One region of the Tolypothrix sp. VBCCA 56010 genome, then DNA from elsewhere that is predicted to be linked to it. Evidence: predicted binding sites of a transcription regulator. Region 1 holds the regulator's gene; each other region holds the start of a gene.
The links. Region 1 encodes HrcA, which represses chaperone genes, less so after heat shock. Its sites were predicted from a motif close to TTAGCACTCNNGANTCNNGAGTGCTAA; they were not measured.
Positions count from the first base shown of each region.

Region 2: a site for HrcA is predicted at 1,869-1,895, ahead of groL (chaperonin GroEL). Genes of this name have one in related genera too.
Region 3: a site for HrcA is predicted at 5,005-5,031, ahead of groES (co-chaperone GroES). Genes of this name have one in related genera too.

Region 1 is NZ_JBPAOH010000149.1:1,821-8,583, reverse strand. Features, by position in the region: gene crtW (beta-carotene ketolase CrtW) at 1-347, shown strand, start outside; gene AABK37_RS33245 (hypothetical protein) at 490-1,137, opposite strand; gene AABK37_RS33240 (DUF2834 domain-containing protein) at 1,207-1,878, opposite strand; gene hrcA (heat-inducible transcriptional repressor HrcA) at 1,891-2,967, opposite strand; gene AABK37_RS33230 (rhodanese-like domain-containing protein) at 3,579-3,926, opposite strand; gene AABK37_RS33225 (hypothetical protein) at 3,923-4,054, opposite strand; gene AABK37_RS33220 (DUF3352 domain-containing protein) at 4,400-6,058, shown strand; gene AABK37_RS33215 (hypothetical protein) at 6,030-6,263, shown strand; gene AABK37_RS33210 (hypothetical protein) at 6,304-6,763, shown strand, end outside.
Region 2 is NZ_JBPAOH010000204.1:1,547-8,309, reverse strand. Features, by position in the region: gene groL (chaperonin GroEL) at 166-1,836, opposite strand; gene AABK37_RS37265 (MraY family glycosyltransferase) at 1,994-3,076, shown strand; gene fabG (3-oxoacyl-[acyl-carrier-protein] reductase) at 3,207-3,974, opposite strand; gene AABK37_RS37255 (hypothetical protein) at 4,110-4,718, opposite strand; gene AABK37_RS37250 (hypothetical protein) at 4,737-4,928, opposite strand; gene AABK37_RS37245 (thylakoid membrane photosystem I accumulation factor) at 5,026-5,613, opposite strand; gene AABK37_RS37240 (hypothetical protein) at 5,716-5,859, opposite strand; gene AABK37_RS37235 (MurT ligase domain-containing protein) at 5,957-6,763, shown strand, end outside.
Region 3 is NZ_JBPAOH010000017.1:10,529-17,291, forward strand. Features, by position in the region: partial or broken gene AABK37_RS08285 (class I SAM-dependent methyltransferase) at 1-547, opposite strand, end outside; gene AABK37_RS08290 (hypothetical protein) at 795-1,004, shown strand; gene AABK37_RS08295 (hypothetical protein) at 1,130-2,179, shown strand; gene AABK37_RS08300 (hypothetical protein) at 2,298-2,483, shown strand; gene AABK37_RS08305 (hypothetical protein) at 2,480-2,680, shown strand; gene groL (chaperonin GroEL) at 2,804-4,441, opposite strand; gene groES (co-chaperone GroES) at 4,674-4,985, opposite strand; gene AABK37_RS08320 (response regulator transcription factor) at 6,023-6,700, shown strand.

The DNA.
Region 1 (6,763 bases):
ATTTTATGAAGGGTTACTGGAGTTGGACTCAAATTATTGCTTTAACGGCTATCTACAATATTGCCCATTACGTCTTCCATATACCGAAAGATAATTTAACTTACTTTTGGGTCATACCCTCGCTGCTAAGTTCATTACAGTTATTTTATTTTGGTACTTTCCTACCCCATAGTGAGCCAGAATCAGGTTATAGTGAACCTCATAAAGCTCAAACAATCTCCCGTCCAATTTGGTGGTCATTTATCACCTGCTATCATTTTGGCTACCATGAAGAACATCATGAATATCCTCACGTTTCTTGGTGGCAGTTACCAAAAATTTATCAAAAAAAGTTAGGAGTGAGGTAGAGACGTTCCAATGGAACGTCTGTACGGGAAAAGCAAAGTTAGGTAGAGACGTTCCAATGGAACGTCTGTACGGGAAAAGCGGAGTTAGGAATTATAAATATTTAACTCCTAATCCAATTCCCCATTTCCCATTCCCCATTCTTCAACTTGTAGTTTCTGCTAAAGACGGACGCAAGCAAAGATAAATTAACGGACCGATTAGCGGTAAAAGCGTCACTGTCCAAAAAATTTGCAGATTATTCCAACTTCGACGTGCCATATCATCACCGAGGACAGTTGGGAATAAAAGACAAAAAAGGCAGAATGCCAAACTCATACCATGAATAAAGCGATCGCTTAAAAACTGCTGCACAAAATCGTCCCAATCACCAAAGCCAAAACCATAGGCAAAGATGGCAATTGTACTTAAACTCAAAACAACACCAAAAAAGCGAGAATCTAACAGATTCAAAAAAGCATCTTTCTGCCCAGAAAATTCTTGATTAGAATTACGCAAAGCCAAATAAGGAATTAAACCTATTACACCTGAGGCAACTGATGCCAAAGCAAAAGGATAAAAAGGAATCGATTGCATCCTACCATCAATAAATAACAACCCGCTGTAAATTAATAGCCAGATACCAATCAAGGCAAATAAAGAGAGAATAATTGGATTTATTTCCGCAAAATTCAGAGTGAATATGTTTTTCAGCAGAGTTAAGGTTTGCTCTAAATGCAGCGGCGGAGATAGCAGTAAAATATAAGCTATAAATCCTGCCCAAAGTAACCAAAAAGCAATTTTTATATTCATCTTTATTCGTAGTAAGCACTTCAGTGCTTATTTAAGCACTAAAGTGCTTACTACGATTAAAATAATTTATTAATTCGCTATCGGTTGTTTAATAGATACTGCCTCTGCTTCTAATAAAGGTGGACGCACAGACAAATATATTAACGAACCGAACAGCGGTATGAAGCTGATTAACCAAAGTAACTGAGGATTTTTCACCTGACGACGTGCCAGATCGTCTCCTAACAATGCCGGAAATATTAAGCAAAGTACGCAGAAATCTAAACTCATTACATGAATGAAACGGCTAGTTTGCCACTGTTTAACAAAATTTCCCCAGTCTCCGGCTAGTAAGCCATAACCAACTAAAACAATTGTGCCTAAAGTTAGCGCAATACCTGTGAAACGTGAATCTAACAGCTTGATGAAAAAGTCTTTTTTGCCAGGAAACTGTTTATTTGATTCGCGTAAAGCTAAGTAAGGTAAAATCGCAAATGCGCCAACTGCGAAAGAGGGAATAGCAAATAACCAAGCGGGTATTTTTTGCCCTCTGCCATCAATAAATAAGACTGCACTATAAATCATGGGGAAAACGCCCATAATGTTGAATAGTGCTATTACTAAAGGGTTAATGCCTTGCCACTGTCCGGTAGAAAGGTTTTTAATTAACTCAAATGTATCCGGTTGATCGGGAGGGGCAAAGACAAAAGCATAAGTAATAAATCCCAGCCATAGCAGCCCAAAAGCGATTTTTCTCAACATGTTTAAAGTTGGTTAACTGAAGGCTTCTGAGAGGTAATCAGCAGCAGCAGATACGACAGCGATCGCACTTTCATAATCTAGCCGCGTTGGTCCCAAAACTCCCACGCTTCCTACGGGTATCGAACCTCGGCGATAAGTGGCAGAAATTAAGCTACAGGTGCGTATCGGTTCTAGCGGGTTTTCCGAGCCAATCCGAATCATTACCCGTGGTTTACCCACTTCATCCGCTTCTTTTTCCTCAAATATTAACCGCCACAGTTGGTCTTGTTCTTCCTCCAGCAGTTGGATAATCGTTTGCACTTGCTGTAGTTGAGAAAATTCTGGCTGACGCAAAACTTCTGCTACACCGCGAATCATAATTTGGGTTGTAGATGGTGTAACAGTGCGACGGGTTAATTCTGCTACCGAGTGTTTCAAAAATTCTCCGTAACGTTGGAACTCTCGATCTAACTGCGTCCAGTCGAGAGTCGCTAATTCTAACAAACTCCGTCCCCGCAACTGGCTATTTAAAAAGTTAGAAACAATCTGCAACTCGCGATCGATGACTTCTGGTTCAAGTTGTGTTTCTGCCGATGCTGCCGGCAAATCCATCAATGTGGAATGCGTCTCATAAGCATCCGTGACTACAATCAGCATTACCCGTCCCGCTTCAATTTGCATCATTTGCAAATGTCGCAACGTCGCTCTTTCAGTTTGCGGCATGGTAATCAAACTAATACAGCCACTTAAAGTTGCCAGTATTTGTGCCGCACCGTGCAGTAGAGCCTCTAAACTCCAATCTTCCCACTTCAGGCGCTTTTGCAGTACCGCTTCTACCTCTCGTGATAAACTTTCTGAAGGTGTAATCAGCTGGTCTACATAAGTACGATAGCCTGAGTCTGAAGGTATGCGTCCGGCAGAGGTGTGAGGTTGATAAAGCAACCCACCTTTTTCTAAAAAGCCCATGACGTTGCGAATTGTGGCTGAACTAACACCCAGGTCGTATTCTTCAACCAAAGCTTTAGAACCCACAGGCTCTGCGGTAGCGATATAATGACGTACCGTTGCCCAAAGTATATGCTGTTGTCGATTGGTCAGCTTGACTTGCATAGGGAATGTTTTACGAAGCCGAATTTTAATTAGATTTTGAAAAAATTAATAATTTTTAAATTAAAATAGCAAATTATTTACTTCTATTATAATTAGTAAAACTTAACTCCCAAATTTGCCTGTTCTGATTCGGTTTGGGCTATAACCGTATATTTACACAATTTTTTATTTATTTTTATTGTAATTTTTTACCAATATAAAAACATACGCAATCAATTTTTGATAAATCAGAAAAAATTAGTTTTTGCAAATATTGTTAAGCTTTTTTTACAAAACCATAAAGTTATTTAGCATGTATTAAGAATAGCAAAAGTCAACCGGAAAAGTAAGTCCAAAAGATAAAGAACAATTTGGCTATAACGTTCTTTTACCTAGTGACTAGCAGATGTTTGCGCTTTGCGATTAGCCTTCAGGCTTTAGCCTGAGGCTACACAAACAAAGCCTGCCTAGCCTAGCGGCTTCTGCGTACTTTGTTGGAGAAGCCGAAGGCTAGCAGTACGCAGGCTGAAAAGCCAGGTTTTTGGTAGTCCGCACCAAACGAAGCGGACTTTGTACGCATAACGCGGCACTCTTAGCTTGGTGTCGGGCAAAAGCGAAAACAATCCTTAATCTTAATAATGAGGAATCGAAGGGTTAACTAAGCTGGAATAGGCATCAATACCACCTGCAATATTTTTAACATTTGTAAAACCTTGAGCAACTAACCACTGACACATCTGAGCCGAGCGAATGCCGTGATGACATAATACAAGGGTTTCCGCGTGAGGATCGAAGCGAGTGGGAACTTGATCGCCCCATTCGGCAAATTGACTCAGGGGTAGATTGACAAAACCCTCAATGCTAGCGATCGCTACTTCTTGTGGTTCGCGTACATCCACTAGCTGAATATCTGGATCGCCTGAAGTCAGACGTTCTGCCAGTTCATCTACACTAATTTGAGTAATAGGTTGGGTATTCATAGATTAGGGCAATGGGCATTGGGCAATGGGCATTGGGGAGGCAGTGCGTTGGGCGGTGCCGACTTGAAGCACCTGCCGTCAATAGGCATTGGGGAGGCAGTGCGTTGGGCGGTGCCGACTTGAAGCACCTGCCGTCAATAGGCATTGGGCTTTTCCCTTTACCTTTTCCCCTCTTCCAATCTCCAATGCTCTATTCCCTATTATTTATTTTTAATAGATTTGTGCTGAGGTTTCAGTAATAAACTTAGTCTTAGTAAGTAAGTGGGTGAAATTAAACGTAAAATATTCTCCTCCTTCGTAGTGAGCGGTTTACCGCTCGTCGAGTCGGGATTTTAACGGCTCTTGCCGTTACTACGTTAAGAAACGTTTATTTATGCCATCTACTTATTAATACCGCATTTTCTCTCTTGAGAAGGCGGTTTCACATTATTGTTGTGTGTAAAAGCCGCTTGTGCGGTATGTGAAAGAAAATTATGAGGCAAAACTCATTGTTTGGTTTTCTAGCAGCGGGTGCGATCGCGCTGCTATTGATTGTTATCGCAGGCTTTTACTGGTTCTTTGGCAAAAGTCCAGTTAACTTGATTGGTGGTGGGACTGCTTCGGAACCAGGTGGCGCCATATTCGTGTCTAAAAGCGCACCAGTTATGGTGTCAATGCTGGTGAATCCAGACAAATTGCAGGCTAGTAATAGCGATCGCGAACTGTCAAAATTAAAAACAAGTTTATTAGCTAACACTGGCATCGATTACAAACAAGATGTTCAACCTTGGTTAGGCAACGAAATAACACTTGCTGTCACCAGCTTAGATATTGATCGCGATGCCGCAAACGGACGGCAACCAGGGTATCTAATGGCACTTGCAAGCAAGAAACCAGAAAATAGCCGCGAGTTTGTCGAGTTATTGTTTTCCAAGCGGGCTTTAGCTGGAGAAAACTTAGTTGTCGAAGACTACCAAGGTGTCAAGCTGATTTCTGACACTTCCCCATCAGAAAAAGGTTTGCTTGTAGGTGCATCTGTAGGCGATTTTGTTTTATTTGCCAACGATCCGAAAGTGCTGCGAGATGCAATTAATAACGTCCAAGCACCCGACCTCAATTTGACAAATTCTGCCCAATATCAAAAAGCGCTGAAACAACTGCCGAAAAATGCTTTAGCTGCGACTTTCCTTAATCTTCCTGCTGTAGCCGAATGGCAAAATTTAAAACTAGAGGAAGCAACTTATGACAGCCAAATAGTTTCCTTAGCGATAAACCCGAAAGGACTGCTGGCAGAAACCAGCTTACTAACATCATTGGCGACATCGCCGCCATCTTCACAACTTTCGCAACCTGTGGGAGCATTAAATTATATTCCGGAAACAGCGGGTTTAGCAATCTCCGGCGTTGATTTGAGCAATTTGGATAACAGCGATTTAGCTAAACTTTGGAAACAAGTAACAACGGCAATATCTGGTTCGCAGAAAGATGTTACATCCAGCTTGGCGCAACCTTTAGCGGATGTGCAAAAAGGCTGGGGTATCGATTTGCAAAAAGATATTTTCAGTTGGGTGAAAGGGGAATACGCTATAGCTTTGTTACCTCGCGAACAGCAAATTAATCCTGATTGGGTTTTTGTGGTGGAAAAATCCGAAGGTGTTCTTGAAGCGATTTCTCGATTGGATGCGATCGCTTCATCCCAAGGATTAAACGTTAACTCTCTCACCTTAGACAATCAAAAAGTTTTTGCTTGGACAAAGTTAACAACCGTGACGAATAACCTAGATAGCGGTTCTGAATCGATTAACCTCAAAGCAAAAGTGCAGGGGGTGCATACAAACTTAGGAAATTACGAAATTTTTACTTCCTCAATTGATGTAATCAATCAAGTCCTGAAAGTCAAAGATAATTCCTTAGTGAAAAATCGCAATTTCCAAGATAGTATCGCTGCGATTCCCCAACCAAATCAAGGCTATCTTTACCTTGATTGGGCAAAGAGTCACGAAATTGTCGAACGTCAAATACCGATTCTCAAGCTAGTGGAAGTAGTCGCTAAACCGTTTCTCGACAAAGTGCGATCGCTCATAGTTAGTAGTTACGGTAGCGACACCGGATTGCTCAAAGGTGGTGTCTTCTTCCAACTTCATCACTCGTGATGTAGACGGCACTGGGCATGGAGACAAGGAGACAAGGAGAACAATTCTTTCCCCCCTCTCCCCATCCCCCCACCTCCCCATCTCCCCCTCTCCCCACCTCCCCATCTCCCCATCCCAAGAACTCTGCTTAACAAAAACCTCTATTGTGGCACATATTAAAATGGCACACATAGAAAAATATACCTGTTTATTGTTTATAGAATAGGTATATAAAAAAACTATAAAGACCCTGTTGGAGGGCTAATATGAAATATTTTCGCCCCCGACTTCAGTTCCGAAGCGGCTTGATTTTAGGTGTGTTAAGTGCTATTACTGCTAGCCCTGTAATGGCAGATACGTCAAATTTTGGCAAGTTAAGTTTGGCACCAGGGTTTGCACCAGCACAGGCAACAGTAGAAGGGTATACTGGCGGTTCTTATTCATTGTCTGCGATTAGTAACCGCGATCGCGACAGAAATGCTTGTATTGGTTTTGCCGATCCGAAACCAGATCATGTGATGGTTTTGGAGAAAGACTTTTCCCAGTTGAATATACGAGTAAATAGTGGTGGTAAAGACACCACTTTACTCATCCAAGGACCAGACGACGAAAGTATTCGTTGCGGAGATGACACTGGTAAAAGAAAAGATGCCAGCATTCAAGGTAGTGACTGGAAAGCTGGAACTTATAAGATTTGGGTAGGTACATTTAATTCAAAAGACAAGG
Region 2 (6,763 bases), on a different contig from region 1:
CACTAAGATAACAGCAAACCCACTATATTAAATTATATGAGAAAGGGCGGGGAAACCCCGCCCCTACAGAATTTTACGACGGTAATTAACGATTGGGTAATGGGCATGGGGCATGGGGCATTGGTAATAATTCTTTACCTTTCCCTAGTCCCCAATCCCCAGTCCCTACATCATGCCCATGCCGCCCATGCCGCCCATGCCGCCCATGCCGCCCATGCCGCCCATGCCGCCCATGTCAGGGGCACCGCCGGCGGGTTTCTTCTCAGGCTTCTCGACAACGATCGCTTCTGTGGTTAAAACCATACCTGCGATAGATGCGGCGTTTTGAATAGCTGAACGCACAACTTTGGCAGGGTCAATAATCCCAGCAGCAATCAAGTCTTCAAATTCGCCTGTAGCAGCGTTATAACCGGTATTGAAATCGCTTTCGCGCACTCTGGCAACAATAACTGAACCTTCAGCACCAGCATTATCTGCAATTTGACGGAGGGGAGCTTCGAGCGATCGCGCTAAAATATCAGCGCCGATCTTTTCTTCTGTGTCGAGTTGATTTTTAACTTCCTCAATCTTCTTCGCCAAGTGAATCAGAGTTGTCCCACCACCGGGAACAATTCCTTCTTCCACAGCGGCTTTAGTAGCGTTGAGGGCATCCTCAATCCGCAATTTGCGGTCTTTGAGTTCGGTTTCGGTTGCCGCACCGACTTTAATTACTGCGACACCACCAGCTAACTTGGCAATGCGTTCTTGCAGTTTTTCTTTGTCGTACTCGGAATCAGTTTCTTCCAACTGTCTGCGAATTTGACCAATTCGCTTTTGGACATCGGAACTGGCTTCGCCGGCAGCTACAATGGTGGTGTTTTCTTTATCGATAACGATTTTCCGGGCAGTTCCCAGCATTTCCAAAGTAGCGGTATCCAAACTTAAACCGATTTCTTCAGAAATCATTTGTCCGCCGGTGAGAATCGCAATATCTTGTAACATTGCTTTACGGCGATCGCCAAAACCAGGGGCTTTAATCGCAGCGACACTCAGCACACCTCTTGCTTTGTTCACTACCAAAGTTGCCAAAGCATCACCGTCTACATCTTCGGCGATAACGAGCAAAGCTTGACCCAAACGGGCGACTTTTTCCAAGACCGGCACTAAATCCTGAATGCTGCTGATTTTTTTGTCAGTAATCAGGATGCGGGCATTTTCAAATTCCACCGTCATGCGATCGTTGTTGGTGATGAAATAGGGGGAAATATAACCCCGATCTATCTGCATCCCTTCAACAACTTCTAACTCAGTGGTTAGCGATTTGGATTCTTCAACAGTGATTACACCGTCTTTGGTGACTTTTTCCATCGCTTCGGCAAGCATACTGCCGACTTCTTCATCGTTACCAGCACTCACGGTGGCAACTTGGGCGATCGCACTACCTTCAACTGGTTTGGCGACGGCGGCAATTTCTTGCACCAACGCTTCGATGGTTTTGTCGATCCCCCGCTTTAAAGCTACTGGATTAGTGCCTGCGGCGACGTTCTTCAAACCTTCTCGAACCAACGCTTGTGCCAAAACTGTAGCAGTGGTGGTGCCATCTCCCGCCACATCTTTGGTTCTTGACGCCACTTCTTGGATCAGTCTCGCGCCAGTATTTTCTAGCGGATCTTCTAGTTCAATTTCTTTAGCAACGGTGATACCATCATTGACGATCTGAGGCGCACCAAATTTCTTTTCTAAAAGAACGTTGCGACCTTTTGGACCTAAAGTGATTTTCACCGCATCGGCAAGGGAGTTAATGCCTCTTTCTAGTGCCCTACGGGATTCTTCATCAAATGCAACAATCTTCGCCATGTTTAACTTCTCTAGCGCTTCCAATAGACAATTTAGCACTCAATAGCCTTGAGTGCTAACTGAGGAACCAGTTCATTTTGCAAATAAATGGAAAAAAATTGATTAATATACAGTTGATGCTCATGTCGGCTATTGGCAGTAATGCTTAAATCGGGAGATGAATCTATACGACTCCCTTCAGTCTATTGGTATAGCTAAACCTAGCGGTTCCGGCTGGTTAGCGGTAGTATTTACGTTTCTTTTGGCTTGGCTAGTTACGTGGCGTATGATTCCGACTGTACGCAAGTTTGCCTTGCGCGTCGGTTGGGCTGACCAACCAAACGCACGACGACTAAATCGAGAACCTTTGCCCAATGCGGGGGGTTTGGCTATCTACAGCGGAGTAATTGCCGCGTTGGTACTAGCTAGCCTTTTACGCCCAATCGAAGTGCAAAACGTATTGGTGCAGGTGCTGAGTATTTTACTCGGAGGTTCAATATTAGTTCTTGTCGGCTTTATTGACGATCAGTTCGGCTTACCGCCGTCTGTGCGGATGTTTACTCAAATTCTCACCGCACTATTGCTGGTTGCTAATGGCATCAGTATTGATATAAATTTTGGCACACCCATTGACTCAATTTTGTCAATGTTGTTGACGGTGTTTTGGGTAGTAGGAATTACCAACGCTATCAATTTGATGGATGGGATGGATGGTTTGGCGGGAGGAGTCAGCTTTATTACCGCCATGAGTTTGTTGGCAGTTTCTGCTCAGTTTCCCAATCGCGCAGCCGCAACTTTAGTTTTAGCAGCATTGGGGGGCGCGGCGCTGGGCTTTTTGCGTCACAACTTCCACCCCTCGCGAATCATTATGGGTGATGCCGGAGCCTACTTTTTTGGCTATGTGCTAGCGGCAACCAGTATTCTCGGTAAACTCCAAGTAACTACCGTGTTTTCACTAGTGCCAACAGTGTTATTTTTGCTGTTACCAGTGCTAGATACCACTCAAGTGATTGTCAAGCGATTGATGGCAGGGAAAAATCCCATGAGTACCCCCGGTAAAGACCATTTGCACCACCGCTTGTTAGCTTGGGGTTTATCCCAGCGCAACGCTGGGTTTACTTTGTGGTCAATCACCTTGATTTTCAACTTGCTGGCAATGAGAACACAGAATATGAGTTTAGCAGTGATGGTTGCTACCCTCAGCGGCATCATTATCCTTTTGGGCTTTACTCTCTGGCAGAGGATGCGAGCGACGGTGTGAGGAGTGGGGACAAGGAGACAAGGGGACAAGGAGACAAGGGGACAAGGGGGATGAGGTGAATTTTCTTCCTTGTCTCCCCCTCTCCTTGTCTCCCCATCTCCCCATCCCCCCCTCCCCCCCTCTTCTTCAATCACGCCATAACCATTCCGCCATCGACGTTAAACACTTGCCCGGTGATGTAAGCAGCAGCGGGATCGGCGGCTAGGAAACGCACCATACCGGCGACTTCTTCGGGTTGACCGTAGCGATTTAGGGGAATAAATTTAAGAATTTCTTCGGTATTGCTGAGTTTGCTGGTCATATCGGTGGCGATGAAACCTGGTGCGACGGCGTTGACGGTGATGCCGCGAGATGCAAGTTCTTTGGCGACGGTTTTCGTAAAGCCGATAACGCCTGCTTTCGCGGCGCTATAGTTTGCTTGTCCGGGGTTGCCCATTTGTCCGGCAATTGAGGTAATGTTGATGATGCGCCCGGAACGTTTCTTGAGCATGATTTTACTGGCGGCGCGTGTACATAAGAATACACCAGTTAAGTTTAGGTCTATTACGGCTTGCCAGTCTTCTGGCTTCATTCGCAAAAGTAATGTGTCGCGGGTGATACCTGCGTTGTTGACTAAGATATCAATGCGATCGCATTTTTCCATGACGCTATTAAATAGTGCGTCTACTTGTTCAGCTTGGGAAACATCAGCTTGCAATGCTAAAGCCTGACCTCCCGCTGTTGTAATTTCTTCTACTAATGCCTCAGCAGCGCGACTAGAACTGGCATAATTGACAATTATATAAGCTCCCTGTGTCGCTAATTCGAGTGCGATCGCTCGTCCAATTCCCCGTGAAGCACCCGTAACAATTGCCACCTGTCCCCGCAAAGAACGCAAATTTTCTGGCAAAATCTCCATAAAATAGTCCTCATTTTTTGAATCTCCGCGCTAATTATCTTATGGCGATTCGTGCCTGAGATTGACAGCAAATATAATTTAAATTCGTAGTAAGCACTTTAGTGCTTAAAAGCGCTGAAGCGCTCACTACAGTATTTAACCAATCGGACGATTACCCGGATTGACTGCGTGAATATACTCACTACCAGAATGGGGTCTTCCTCGTTTATAACTGGCTTCTTCTGGTTTACCCCATCCCAACTGCAAAATTATTTCCAAAAAATTAGAATTTTCAAACACACATAAACTTGCCCATTCTGTTATTTGAGCAATTCTCTCTACATCAGCTTTGATAATTTCTTGATATTGTTTGCTATTATTAAAACTCAAGTATAAATCCATTCCATCTGTTACTTCATCCCAAAAATTCAAAAGAGAACTTTTAGCATTTTTTAATATTTCCACATCGCCGGGTAGAGCAATTAATTGAGTATCTACTTCTGGATATCGCAAAGTTTTACTTTTAATAGTTACCTTGCGCCAGATAATTCCGGAAACTTCATATTCTTTTTGATAGTCGTGAATAGCGGCTTTAAAATCTTCATATGCAGTAAATTTTTGTAGCCCATCACTTTTGATAAACTGGTCAATTAAAGGATTGCCAGAAACAGTTACCTCTAACTTTAAACGCTCACCTTTGAGGCAGGCTTGGCGTTCAGAACGTAAAATTTGGATTAGTTCCTCGGTAGTGTAAACCTTTGACATGAGAACACACTCTATTAGTCATTGGTAATTGGGCATAGGGCATAGGGCATTGGGCATTGGGCATTGGGCATTGGTAATTGGGCATTGGGAATTAAAAAAGTTCAAGAAAGCGAGTGGGTGAGTAAATACGATTCTTTCCATGCCCAATGCCCCATGCCCAATGCCCCATTCCCCAGTTACTGATTTTGTGCTTATTGCCTGATTATTCACCTTTGAATATTTAGATATTATCCCCTGATTTCAACTACTATGTCGTATCTGATTTCACAAAAAAATTAGGACAGACGAATTAAGTCTGCCCCATAAGTTATTCAGTTATTTCACTATTTAACTCGTTGAAGGAACGCCGTTTTAACTCCACTGATTTATCACGGGGTAATAAATCAAACACTTCGCGCAACCTGTCGTCTATTTCTTCATACCGCACTTGACCGTTTTTATTCAAAACTACATTACCCGACTGATTAAACACCACGATTTGGGGAACAGCCCCAGAGTAGTAATAACCTGGTTCTGTAGTAGCATAGGTTTCTTTGGTTAAGATACTATCCACACTTACAGGTATAATCTCTGCGGCGCGACCATAAAATTCTTGTATTCGTGAAACTACAATGGCATATTGTTTGCAATCGCTGCTGTCATCCACATAAAACGCTAATACTGCGGGTTTATGTTCTGCTAAAGTTTGTGCGAGGGTCTGTTTTGGAGGAACCAATGAACCATTGCCAGCATAGACTACAAAAATATTGCCATCATACGTATCATTATTGATACTTGCAAATGCTGGCGGCATCCCAATGATGAACAGGCAAGCTATCAGCAACAGGCATTTAGAGAAAAAATGCCACCAGGTAAAAATAATTTTGGGTGAAAAATTTAACTTTATACCAGTCATCAAAAGAAACCTTTTAACCTCAATTTTGTTCGGCTACTGCGTGAGTTTGTACTGAATAAAGCGAATTAAGCCGGATATATAATTACGCCGAAGTACCAAGTTTTAAGATAACGCTTGGAGGGGGGATGAGGGGAGTGGGGGAGTGGGGGAGAGGGGAGAGGGGGAGATAAGGGGGATGGGGGAGATGGGGGAGATGGGGGAGACAAGGCAGATGGGGAAGAAATTCCTCCTTGTCACCCTTGTCACCCTTGTCCTCCTTGTCCTCCTTGTCCTCCTTGTCCCCTAGTCCACTTGTCCCCTTGTGGCTATAAGCTAGTAACCGCGAGAAAATTAGGATACGAATGTGGGAAAAATTAAATTTATAGATAGACTGAGACTAGGCTTTGCGGTGTCGGTGGCGAAAAGTGTAACTTTTGGAGTGCGATCGCTTCGTCTGGGTGCTGCTAGTGTATTACCAGGCTCAATTGCTCGTCGCATTGAACCTCAATTATTGCAGTTATTGAGTCAGCAAGTTAAAAACGGTGTAATTTTAATTGCTGGTACTAATGGCAAAACTACGACATCGCTACTTTTATGTGAGATACTGCAACGTCAAGGCTACCGCGTAGCGCATAATTCTACAGGTGCAAATCTGGAAAATGGCTTGATGACGGCGTTGATGGAAAACTCCAACTTGGTAGGTAAGCTGGATGTTGATTACGCCATTTTAGAAGTGGATGAGAATATTGTGCCTCTTGTTTTGGCACCAATTCAACCAAAGCTGATTCTTTGTTTAAATTTGTTCCGCGACCAACTTGACAGATATGGAGAAGTTGATACTATTAGTAAGCGTTGGACAAAGGCGATCGCTACTTTACCTTCTTCAACTATCGTTGTCGCTAACGCTGACGATCCAACAATCTGCTATCTTGGTCAACAATTATCTCAGCAAAAAGTCTCATTCTTTGGTTTGAATGAACCAGAAAACTATCTCGAAGCAATTCCCCATGCTGTTGATTCTATTTATTGTCCCAAATGCGGGCACGCTTTAGACTACAAAGGAGTTTATTTATCCCATATGGGCGAATATTCCTGTCCTAGTTGCGGCTTTAGTAGAAGTCAACCAACTCTTGATAGCAGCGAATGGCAGCAAATTCTCGTCGGCTTGTAT
Region 3 (6,763 bases), on a different contig from region 1:
ATATTGGTTCTACAGACTTAATCCGCTCCTGTACTGGTTCACTATTCGATGCTGCGCGTATTAATTGGTTATATTCACCAGTAAAAGTATCTTCTTGATCGCGGTGATTCCACACTACCGCTAACCTTCCCAATGGTTTCAAAATGCGGTGGAATTCTTGCAAAGTTGGTTCTGGATTAAACCAATGAAAAGCTTGAAAACTAGTTACCAAATCAACAGATGCATCAGGTAAGTTAGTAACTTCTGCTGTTCCATCTCGAAATTCAACTTTTGGATGTGATTCAGCTGCTTCTCTCATCGCTGCATTTGGTTCAACAGCAATGACGCTAACTCCGCGTTTACCCAACAACCGCGAGGAGATACCAGTACCCGCACCAATATCTGCTGCTAAAAGTTGCGTCGGTGGTGCTAACCCTTCCAAGATAATATCAATTGCTGCGGCTGGGTAGCTTGGTCGATAGTTTACATAATCCGCTGTTCTGTCAGAAAATCGGGTTAGTGGATTGAGGGTGTATAGCGGTGTTGTTTCCGGGTTAGTTTGGCTCATTGGTGTGGAATCGAAAATAATCTTAGTAATCTTATTAAGGTAAGTTAATTACCCATACTAATAAATATTTTCCAGAGTTTTACGGGAACTATAAAGTTACTTCTCCCGAAAAATACCTGCCACGGATAAATCGAGAGCGCAAAAATGCATAAAAAAACAGGAGAGGTTGAAAGAAAACTGGTTCTGTGGCATTTACACAACTCAATTGGTTGTGAAGTAACTTTATACATTCCTTTTGACAATGCAGTTGAACCCCAGAAACACCCATCCTGCTAAGAAAACTAAATCGATACCTCTGCGCTTGATTCTTGTCGTTCCCTTTGTGCTGCAAATCTTTGCGGCTGTGGGGTTGGTGGGATATCTTTCCTTTAAAAATGGGCAACAAGCAGTTAATCACCTGGCGAATCAGCTAATTGACAAAGCTAGTCAGCAAGTTGATGAACATTTGGATAATTAAATGAAAATGTTGGTAGAGCAGTTAGTACCGTAACTTCAGCAACTGGTAAAGCTGTAAATACAGTTGCTGAAGTTACGGACAAAGCAAAAGGCTCTTTAACTGAGGTAGCTGCTAAAGCAACTGATATGGTGGCTGAAAAGACTAATGCAGCTATTTCTAGTGTTACACAAACAGCTGAACAAGCTTCTTATTCATTGAGTCAAACTGCAACTAAGGCAGTTGATAATCTTAGCGTAGCAAGTGGAAAAGCAGTAAATACCATATATTTTTTGAATGAAAAGACTGGTAAAACAGTTAATTCTCTAAGTGAATTAACTAATAAATCCCTCAGCACTGTATCCGAAACAGCCGAAAAAACAAACAATTATTTAAATGAAAATGTTGGTAGAGCAGTTAGTACCGTAACTTCAGCAACTGGTAAAGCTGTAAATACAGTTGCTGAAGTTACGGACAAAGCAAAAGGCTCTTTAACTGAGGTAGCTGCTAAAGCAACTGATATGGTGGCTGAAAAGACTAATGCAGCTATTTCTAGTGTTACACAAACAGCTGAACAAGCTTCTTATTCATTGAGTCAAACTGCAACTAAGGCAGTTGATAATCTTAGCGTAGCAAGTGGAAAAGCAGTAAATACCATCAGTGAAACTGCAAAGCTTGCGGAAGGTTCTATCGTAGAAACCTTTGAAAAAAGTAAGAATTCTCTAGAAGATACTATTCAAAAAGCAGAACAACTGAGTAATGCTGCCTCTACAGCAATTGAAAAGGCTGTCAATGAGTTCATCAATCATCGATTAGATACCCTCCAACTTTGGATTGATGCTCATCCAACAATCTCCTGGACAATTAAATCACTAATGTGGGGAGTTAATCACCCAATCTATAGCATAGTCATAATACTGTTAACTATCTTTATTCTCTGGCAATTCATTAAAGCTTTCAGTCGTTTGATTGAGAAAGGTTTATTAATCACACTAATTGCCCCTTTCAAACTCGTTCAGTCTTTATTCAAATTCAGCTTTAAACCCCTAAACATCTTTACAGACAATTCCACTTCTGCCTTAACCTCGCAGCCAAACAACGAACGACTGGCAAAACTTTTAACCAGGCTCGAAACAATTAAACAGGAGCAAAACGACATTCTACAGCAGATTACAGCTTTAGTCTCATCAAACAAATAACTTCTCTCTTCCTCCTCTGCGCGGGCGTGTGGTTAATTTAATATGCTGTTGGTAGCGCGATCGCCTTTTGGGTGCCTATTCCTGTAAAATTCCTTTCATTCAATCTATTTCAGCATTCATGGAGCCAACAGAAGCACAATATCTCGTTCTCAATGCTTTAGAAACTTTAGGACTCCTTGAGGGTATGTTTTATGATGAGGAAAGGGGATTTTACTACATCACCACTCCTAGCCGCGTTTTACCTACAGCACTTTTGTTGCAAAATGGCGAGATAGCTCCTATTTCTTGGGCATCAGAACTATGAAAGAACCAACATTATTAGAAAAGCAAAAATATCAAAGACTGAGAGAAATTTTTGCCCAAGCTAGACAGCGATATCTAGAAGCCGGTGGCGATCCTCGCCATCCCGCCGACAACCGTTATTTAACTGATGAAGAGAAAAAAGAAGCCTTTGAACTAGGAGCGCAAGTTTTTAACACTCAAACAAAATCTCAATCTTAAATGAATCCATACTCTCTCCTCCTCCTCTGCGCCCCTTTGCGCCTCCCTTCGCGTTCCTTTGCGTTAAAAAAACAGCCGCCTCCCGCAGGAGACAGCCGTCAAAAATAAGGGGGTTAATAAACCTTAATAATCGAAGTCGCCACCGCCCATACCGCCGCCACCAGCAGGAGCAGCATCCTTAGGCTCAGGCTTGTCAACAACGATACATTCGGTTGTCAACACCATACCAGCGATAGAAGCAGCGTTTTGCAAAGCAGAACGAGTCACTTTCGCAGGGTCAACAATACCAGCGCCAAACAAATCGACAAACTCGTTAGTCGCAGCGTTGTAGCCAACATTGAATTCCTTCTCTTTCACACGTTCAGCAATCACCGCACCATTCTGACCGGCGTTTTCAGCAATCCGCTTCAGAGGAGCAGCCAATGCACGAGCTACAATCAAAGCACCAATTAACTCTTCACCCTTCAAGCTGCCATTTGCCCATTCTTCGAGCTGAGGTGTCAAGTGAGCGAGAGTTGTACCACCACCAGGAACGATACCTTCTTCCACAGCAGCTTTGGTAGCATTGATAGCGTCTTCTAAGCGCAGCTTCTTGTCCTTCATTTCGGTTTCGGTAGCTGCACCGACTTTCACGACAGCGACACCACCAGCAAGTTTAGCCAAACGCTCTTGCAGCTTTTCTTTGTCGTAGGTCGATTCCGTTTCATCCATCTGACGACGGATTTGTTCGACACGAGCCTTCACAGCAACGTCGTTACCTTCGGCAACAATCGTGGTGTTGTCTTTGGTGATGGTGATGCGGCGAGCTTTACCTAGCATATCTAGCTTGGTATTGTCAAGCTTCAAACCAGCATCTTCGGTGATTAGTTGACCGCCAGTGAGAACGGCGATATCTTCTAACATAGCCTTGCGGCGATCGCCAAATCCAGGAGCCTTGACAGCAGCAACGTTCAACACGCCACGCAGTCTGTTCACAACCAAAGTTGCCAAAGCTTCTTTTTCAATATCTTCGGCGAGAATCACCAAAGGACGACCAGCACGAGCAACTTGCTCTAACACTGGTACGAGGTCTTGTACCAAAGCGATTTTCTTGTCTGTGAGCAAAATATAAGGCTCATCAAACACTGCTTCCATCCGTTCGGGATCGGTTGCGAAGTAAGGAGAGATGTAGCCTTTGTCAAAGCGCATCCCTTCGGTGATTTCTAATTCGGTGGTCATAGATTTCCCTTCTTCTAGGGAAATTACGCCTTCTTTGCCTACTCTGTCCATTGCTTGGGCAATCATCTGACCGACTTCTTCGTCGTTACCAGCCGAAATTGCCGCAACTTGAGCGATCGCTTTAGAATCTTCTACAGGACGAGCTTGGTTAGCAATGCTCTCTACCAAAAAGCCGGTAGCTTTGTCAATACCGCGCTTGAGGGCGATCGCATTTGCACCAGCTGCAACGTTTCTTAAGCCTTCTTTGACCATTGCGTGAGCTAGCACGGTTGCTGTTGTTGTACCGTCACCAGCAGCATCGTTGGTTTTAGAAGCAGCCTGACGAATCAAAGCAACGCCAGTGTTTTCTACGTGGTCTTCTAATTCGATTTCTTTGGCGATCGTCACACCATCATTGACAATTTGTGGTGCGCCAAATTTCTTCTCTAGCACCACGTTACGACCCTTGGGACCTAGGGTAACAGCCACAGCTTCAGCCAGGATGTCCATGCCTCGTTCGAGGGCGCGACGGGCGTTTTCGTTATAGATAATGCGCTTTGCCATAATTGCCTAAGTTCAACCTGCTATTTGTAAATTTGTTAATTGTTGGTTGTTAGTTGGAGCGTTGTTGGTTGTTAGTTGGAGCGTTGTTGGTTGTTGGTTGGAGCGTTGTTGCTTGTTCTACTAACCACTATCGACTATCGACTATCGACTATCGACTATCGACTATCGACTATCGACTATCGACTAACCACTATCGACTATCGACTAACCACTATCGACTAACCACTATCGACTAACTAACCACTGCTAAAATGTCTTTTTCTGAAAGCAGGACATATTCGTCAGTGCCGAGTTTGATGTCGGTACCGGCGTACTTAGAGTACAGCACCTTGTCACCGACTTTTACATCCAATGCTTGACGACCCCCGTCGTCTTTGAGCTTGCCGTCACCGACAGCAACCACTTCGCCTACTTGGGGCTTTTCTTTGGCTGTGTCGGGCAAATACAGACCACCTGCGGTCTTTTCTTCAGAGGCGCTCACTTTTATAAAAACGCGATCGCCTAAAGGTTTTACTGTAGAAACGCTTAGAGATACAGCTGCCATACGAATTTCTCGCCTCTTATTAGCACTCTCGACTCCTGAGTGCTAATGTACCTAACTGCGGTATGCAATGGCAACAAATTGACTTGTACGGGTTCCCGAACTAAGCAACCAAAGTTATACTTAAGTACAAATACTCAATTATTTTTTGTTTACCGGGTTTTGTTTTGCAAGTTACGAATATTTTTATATAGTCAAATTTATTTGCTTGCGTTGAAAAATTGATATAGAACAGTAATCAGGGAGCCGCTTAACGAGTAACAATGAGTAGATCCAGTCTTGGTGTGAAAATCCCAAAAACCACTTCTGTTCAAAGGCAATAAACCTTAAGAAATTGTGTAAAAACTTTAGGACTTGCATTCCTTCAGCCACATGTTTTTATATGCGCTGACCAGATAGTTCCAAAAAGCTACACAAAACAAGCTAATCTGGAATCTTGGGAACATTTGCTTCTTCGATTGCAAAAGCTCAAACTTGACCAGCCGCAAGACAAATATCCCACTTGCATTTCACAAGACCCAAATTAACTGCTTGCGAGTTTGTTGTTCTAGACCGATAATGGTGGTTTACCCGGATGGTGTCTGGTATCGCCTGCGTTACCCCGGAAGTCCCGGAAAGCGGCTTAATCAAGAACACTTGATAGGCAATATGGTGGTGGAATATGCATTTTTGACCCAACATATGCTTTGAAACTTCCTTTGTTTATGAGCGAACATCCACTGGATATGAAACAGCAGTCAGCATAATTAAAGCGCTTGGTTGGTTTTTAGATAGGGCGATCGAACCTCAATACCTACGTGTGAACGCAAAAGATTATTATGTAATCAGTGTTTTCCACCAGCCACGTACAAAGCGATCTATAATAGCGCATTATATAACTACTGCTCTACGTATCCTTACTGGAGTTTTGCCCTTGAATGACTAATATCACAAAAGTGAAAATCGCTTTTGTGACATCGCTTAAGCAAAGGCAAGTTAAGTGGGAAAAAAAGGACAACATCTCAATAATCCACCATAGAGGATAACTAATCAAGACCTTGATGGACCCAAGCGCGACAAGTGCCACTGCTATGAAAGAGCCCAGCATGAAAGATCACAAAAGACTTCTACTGATTGATGATGACCCTAACCTCATCTTGCTGGTGAAGGATTACTTGGAATTCCGGGGATATGAAGTCATCACTGGGGAAAATGGTCGGGAAGCTCTGGAAATTTTAGAGCAGGATATCCCTGACATGATCATCTGCGACGTGATGATGCCGGAAATGGACGGATATACTTTTGTTGAACAAGTCCGGCAAAACGAACGCACCAGCTGGATTCCCGTTCTTTTCCTTTCTGCGAAAGGTCAAAGTGCCGACAGAGTTAAAGGATTAAATAAAGGTGCTGATGTCTACATGGTCAAACCTTTTGAACCTGAAGAACTCGTTGCCCAAGTTGAATCTTCGCTCAAACAAACTATCCGCTGGAAAGAACACCAAGCAAAAGGAGGAGAAAACGGTTCCCGCATTCAAGTTCCCTTCGATGTGCAGCTAACTCCAACCGAACTGAAAGTAGTTCAGTTTGTTGCTAGGGGTTTAGCTAACCGGGAAATCGCTGAAGAACTAAACGTCAGTCAGCGCACCGTTGAAAGCCACGTTTCCAATATGTTGGGCAAAACCAATTTGCACAACCGCACTGAATTAGCGCGGTGGGCAATTGAAAATCAAATGGCGTAAAAACCCATTTGAAATTTAACAGAAGAATCTGAGGGGAGGAAATCTCCACTCAGAACTTCAAAG